2 regions of the Leuconostoc sp. DB-1 genome follow, and region 1 is predicted to be linked to the other one. Evidence: predicted binding sites of a transcription regulator. Region 1 holds the regulator's gene; the other holds the start of a gene.
The links. The regulator LexA, encoded in region 1, represses DNA repair genes until DNA is damaged. The targets are predictions, from matches to a motif close to CNAACANNTGTTNG.
Positions count from the first base shown of each region.

Region 2: parE (DNA topoisomerase IV subunit B) is a predicted target of LexA. The motif match lies at 1,158-1,171, and genes of this name have one in related genera.

Region 1 covers NZ_JABFNJ010000001.1:918,961-922,149, forward strand. Annotated here, with positions in the region: gene HFP47_RS04360 (1-acyl-sn-glycerol-3-phosphate acyltransferase) at 1-392, shown strand, start outside; gene HFP47_RS04365 (YneF family protein) at 403-639, opposite strand; gene lexA (transcriptional repressor LexA) at 889-1,527, shown strand; partial or broken gene pyrE (orotate phosphoribosyltransferase) at 1,567-2,198, opposite strand; gene pyrF (orotidine-5'-phosphate decarboxylase) at 2,199-2,894, opposite strand; gene carB (carbamoyl-phosphate synthase large subunit) at 2,939-3,189, opposite strand, start outside.
Region 2 covers NZ_JABFNJ010000001.1:1,095,560-1,098,748, forward strand. Annotated here, with positions in the region: gene parE (DNA topoisomerase IV subunit B) at 1-1,136, opposite strand, end outside; gene plsY (glycerol-3-phosphate 1-O-acyltransferase PlsY) at 1,313-1,927, shown strand; gene dtd (D-aminoacyl-tRNA deacylase) at 1,921-2,370, opposite strand; partial or broken gene HFP47_RS05380 (bifunctional (p)ppGpp synthetase/guanosine-3',5'-bis(diphosphate) 3'-pyrophosphohydrolase) at 2,531-3,189, opposite strand, start outside.

The DNA.
Region 1 (3,189 bases):
CATTCCCAGTTGATCGTGAAAATGTTGGCCCAAGCGTCATCAAAATACCTGTACGCGAATTAAAAGATGGCAAGCGCTCTTTAATAATGTTTCCTTCTGGTTCTAGACACAGTGATGATTTAAAATCAGGTTCCATTCTAATTGCACGAATGGCTGGAAAGGCAATCGTACCAGCTGTATATCAAGGCCCTGTAAAGTTCAGTCAACTTTTCAAACGTAATAATACCACAGTTAATTTTGGTGAGCCAATTATTATTGATCGTAAAGACCGATTGAACAAGGAAAATATTGCTAAATATACTGAGCAGATGCAAGCAGCTTTCCAAGAATTAGATGCTGAGATTGACCCAACTTGGAAATATGTAGATCCAAAACGTTCAGAAAAAAAATAAGCCGATTGGCTTATTTTTTTTGCGAATTGGCACTTTGTTGCTTCATCTGAGCCATCATTTGGTTCAATTTCTTTTGAGATGGTTTTTGTCCCATTGACATCATCATTGATTTCATCATTTCTTCTGAAATAGGTGGGTTTTTTGCAAGATAACTCTTCATTGAGTTACGTGCCAAGAAAAAGCCACCGACCAAACCAATAATTAAAGTTAACACTGCAATCAAAATTGCTAGCCATGTGCTAATCATGCATATTCTCCTTACTAAAATGTCTGATAATTATTATAGCACAGCCAGCAAAGGCGTGCTATAATAACTTGCAGAGTTAACGTTTTCAATATGAACCATTTTGTTCGTTATAAAAATAAATAACACGAATTTTTTATTATTTATTTAATATTAGGTTGAATTTTTAAAAAAATAACGAACAAACGTTTGATTTGTTCGTGTTTTTCCGTTATACTGATGATAGTAAATTTAACAAGTAGGAAACCCATCATGGCAATTACACAAGAAAGCAAACAAATTCAAGTGCTTCGATTTATTCATGAAGCACAATCAGAAAATGGTTACCCACCAACCGTCCGAGAAATTGGTGAAGCTGTTGGATTATCATCTTCTTCAACTATTCACGGTCACATCGAACGTCTGGTAAAAAAAGGTTATCTTTTAAAAGATGCTTCTAAACCAAGAGCTCGTGCGATTGAAGTAACCGATATTGGTTTAGAGATGCTTGGGATTTCAACCACACCCGGAAAAATTCCGGTACTTGGAATGGTTACAGCGGGTACACCAATTTTGGCAGTAGAAGAAGAAGCAACTGAATTTTTCCCTATCCCAGATAATTTAATGCAATTTGATGGTGACCTATTCATGCTTAATGTTCATGGTGATTCAATGGTTAACATTGGCATTCTAGATGGAGACAAAGTTATCGTACGTAAGCAAGAGAATGCTGATAATGGTGATGTTGTTGTCGCAATGAATGATAACAATGAAGCGACAGTTAAGCGTTTTTTCCGTGAAGCCGATCATTATCGCTTACAACCTGAAAATAACAGCATGGCGCCAATTATTTTGCAAAAAGTCTCTATTTTAGGAAAAGTAATCGGACTGTATCGCGACGCTATTTATTAAAAACCAAATAAAAAGGCTCATCTCTGATGAGCCTTTTTATTATGCTTGCCAAGCATTTGGATTTTCCTTCCAGTTTTGTAAGGTTTCAACTTGTGATTTATCGAGATCCCCACGCTTAACGGCTGTTTCAATTAGTTGTGAATATGTTGTCAGTGAGTTAAATGTTAGTCCTGCTTCAGCAAAATTTTTTTTACCAGCTGGTAATTCATAAGAAAATATGGAAACAACACCAAGGACACTTGCTCCCTCCTTACGCACCGCATTTACTGCGGCCAACACAGACCCACCTGTTGATATCAAATCATCAATCAGAACGACTTTACGATTTTTTACCAATGCACCTTCCGTTTGACGACCTGCCCCGTGATCTTTGGGTTTTGAACGTACATAGACCATTGGTTTATTTAATTCTTCAGCTACCCAAGCTGAATGTGGAATACCTGCAGTAGCCACTCCACCAATAATCTCAACGTCACTATATTCTTTTTTATTAGTTCAGACAGCCCTTTGTATATATTTTGACGTACCGAAGGGAAACCAATGGTCATCCGATTATCTGTATATATTGGACTCTTAATACCCGAGGCCCACGTGAAAGGTTCTTCTGGCGAAAATTTTACGGCACCAATTTCAAGTAAATCATTAGCTACTTGTTGTTTATAGTCTGTCATTTATTTTCTCCATTCATTGACAACACATTGATATGCAGCCACTGGGTTGGTCGATTGTGTAATTGATCGACCAACAACTAATCCAGTTGAATTCAACTTCTTGGCTTCCCCTGGCGTAGTCACACGCACTTGATCTCCAGCTTCATCACCAGCTAAACGAATACCAGGTGTGATACGTAAAAATCGATCATTCGTGTGTGACTTAATTAAACCAGCCTCTAAGGGTGAACTAATTGTCCCGTCTATGCCCACCGAGTAAGCAAGCTCAGCCAAATGTGCAACACTTTCTTCAATAGTTGCTGTGGTTAATTGTATCTCTTGTATCTCAGCTTCAGAAAAAGAAGTTAGCTGCGTCACTGCAAGTAATTTTAACGCTTCACTTTTATTGGCAACAGCTGCTTCTAGCATTTTTTTCCCTCCAGCTGCATGCAGAGTTAAATATTGTACATCTAGTTTTGATATATTAGCGACTGCACGACCAACAGTGTTTGGAATATCGTAAAGTTTTAAATCTAAGAAAATCGTATAGCCCAATGCACGTAGTTCTGTGATGAACTCTGGTCCCGTACGATAAAAAAGTTCCATACCAACTTTCAATGCTGGCTTTTCTACTAAATCTGAAAAAGGCTTCAAAAATTTGTAAGTAGTAGTTGCATCAGGAAAGTCCAAAGCAATAAAAACTGGCTGTTCTGTCATTATGATCCTCCTATGTACATAAGCCGAAGCTTATTTGAAAAAGTTTAGTGCATTTCTTTCACTGTAAAACTGCGCGACTCTAATACTTCTAAGAAGGCACTAACTGTGTCTAAGGCAGTAAACAAAGGCACGGCATTTTCAATCGCAGCATTTCTAATCAAGCGGCCATCGCTTTCAGCACGGTCATCTGCTTGAGTTGTGTTAATAACAACCTGCACTTTTTGTTGACGCAGTGCTGCAACCGCATTATTATCTGATTCCGAAATTTTATCGAGTACTTCCACAGGCAAGTCAT
Region 2 (3,189 bases), 180 kb from region 1:
GCCTTACGGATTAAGTTTTGTCCGAAGTCACCATTTTCCATTAAGAAGCGTCCAAGAGTTTCATTAACCACAGAGTCAACAATACCACGTGCCTCTGGCGTTCCTAGTTTATCTTTGGTCTGTCCTTCAAACTGCAAAAACTGTTCTGGAACACGCAATGAAATAACAGCTGATAATCCTTCACGGACATCCGTGCCTTCTAAGTTTTTATCTTTATCTTTTAGTAAGTTGACTTTTCGTGCATATTCATTAAAAGCCTTTGTCCACGCAGTTCGGAAACCGACTTCGTGGGTTCCACCATCCTGTGTACGGACATTGTTAACAAATGAAAGAAGTGTTTCAGAGTAACCATCATTGTACTGCGCTGCAACATCAACAACAATACTCTCTTGTTCACCCTCAAAGGTCATAACTGGTCCGATAGTTTCTTTGTCTTCATTCAGAAAACCAACAAACGCTTCAAGACCTTTTTCATAATGATATTTTTCAACACGAACTGGATCAACTCTTTCGTCGGTTAACGTAAACTTAACACCACTCATTAAGAATGACGATTCACGCAAACGTTCTGCTAAAATATCAAATTTATAAACCGTAGCACTAAAAATTGTCGCATCTGGCTTGAAAGTAACCGTTGTCCCTGTTGGTTCCTTAGTTTTACCTAAATCTCGTAAGGTACCAACTGGATTACCACCATTCACGAATTCTTCTTGCCACTTATGGCCTTCGCGAACAATGGTTACCGTTAAGCTCTCCGACAATGCATTAACAACAGAAGAACCAACACCGTGTAACCCACCGGAAGTCGCATAGCCACCCTGCCCAAACTTTCCGCCGGCATGTAAAACTGTTAAAATAACTTCTGGTGTGGGTTTACCAGACTCATGCATGCCAATTGGCATCCCACGGCCAAAGTCTTGTACGGTGATAGCGTTATTATCATGTATCGTAACGCGAATTTCATTTCCATAGCCACCAAGTGCTTCATCGACAGCATTGTCAACGATTTCATAGACCAAGTGGTGCAAACCACGACCATCTGTTGAACCGATATACATTCCTGGACGTTTACGAACGGCCTCAAGTCCTTCTAAAATTTTTATTGAATCTGAATCATAATGATTTTTTTCTGGCATATTAATCTATCCTTCGATACACGAACCAGTGTTCGTGCGCTAATGTCAATCTATTTTATCATAGATGAAAATCTTGTTTCTGACAAGTGTCAATATTTTATTTTCAATAAGTTATGCCATATACTACTTAAATATATGGTAAACTTGTACTTGCTTTTATATTAAAGGGGTTTTTTATGTTTACTACTATATTAATGTTTATACTCTCTTACTTGATCGGATCTCTAGTCCCAGGATTTTGGGTAGGTAAAATCTTTTACCATAAAGATATTCGCGATGAGGGGTCAGGTAACATTGGTACTACCAATTCATTCCGTGTTTTGGGTATCCGAGCTGGCATAACTGTGCTGGCACTTGATATGCTTAAAGGTACGGCAGCAGGTTTGCTTCCCTTATTGTTCCATAGTAGCATTAATCCAATGTTAGTGGGTATTGGTGCCATACTGGGACACACGTTCTCCATCTGGATTGGCTTTAAAGGTGGTAAAGCAGTTGCTACTTCAGCTGGTGTATTACTTGCCTATAATCCCATATTTTTCATCATCATTATTAGTATTTTCGTTATTTTATTATCAATTAGTTCAATGGTATCTCTGAGCTCTATGATTAGTTTCTCATGCGCCGTCCTAATATCACTATACTATCATGATTGGATACTAACGATAGTTGCTACCATATTAACAATTTTTGTTTTCTACCGCCATCGTACAAATATTTCCCGAATCAGAAATGGTACAGAAAGTACTATACCATTTGGCTGGTATTATAACCACAAGAAAAGCGCTCATTGAGCGCTTTTTGTATCGAATAAAATTGTCACCGGTCCATCGTTTGTTAAGCTAACTTGCATATCCGCTCCAAATTCTCCAGTTTCAACCTGTAATCCACTTTCCCTTAATGTCGCATTGAATTGATTATACATAACAGTCGCAAATTCTGGTGCCCCTGCCTTGGTAAAACTTGGACGATTTCCTTTTTTAGTATCAGCAAACAACGTAAATTGTGAGATAGATAAAATAGCGCCAGAAACGTCTTCGATACTACGATTCATCCGGCCGCTTTCATCTTCAAAAATTCGTAAATTATGTATTTTCCGAACTAAATAATCTATATCTGCTTGCTCGTCACCGTCAGCAACGCCAACTAACAATACATATCCTTTGTTAATTGCTCCTTTTACTTGGTCGTCAATTTTAACACTAGCTTTGCTTACGCGTTGCAATACAACTTTCATGCTATCTCCATTCTAAAAATACATTTACTTGCTAACATCATACGTGAAAAACGATATCGTATCAAGAACTTTCAAACGTCTTCCAGTTTTAACACAATTTTTATCATAAAAAGCCTCAAAATTGTTTTATTTGAGGCTTATCAACATATTTTGACATATTTTAATGAAATGTGCGTTCCACATCGTATACTGCTGGTAGATTGTTTAGAGAATCCATAATTGCTGTCAGCTGTTCTGAATTTTTGACACCTATTGATAGAGAAACTTGCGCCATCCCGTTTTTTGTCACATGACCGTTAACAGAATTAACATAGCGCGTTCGTCCATTAACACTACGAAGTACATCGTTTAGCAATCCACCGCGGTTTTCACCATGAACAGTCAAATCAGCATCATAATTAGGTTTTGAGCCATTTTCATCTTCCCACTGTACATCCACAAGACGTTGTCCTTGAAGTTGAGCGGCTCGAATATTTGGGCACCCCACACGATGAACAGAAATACCACGTCCCTTCGTGATATAACCTTTAACATCGTCTCCTGGAACTGGTGTACAACATCGACCTAAACGTACTAATAAATTATCCACTCCTGCAATAACAATATCATCAGCCGTTGATTTTTGTCGTTTGGTGAAAGCTGTTTCATCACGAGTGATTTCGTGGCCTTCCTCCAGCATTTCACGCTGTAATTCTGCTGTAGCAGCTTCCTCATTAGCCTCTCGTATCTTTTCGGTTAATTTATTAGCCACACCAGGTACGGCAATATCGCCAAATCCTATTGCTGCCAACATATCATCTGGCGTATGATAGTGCATCT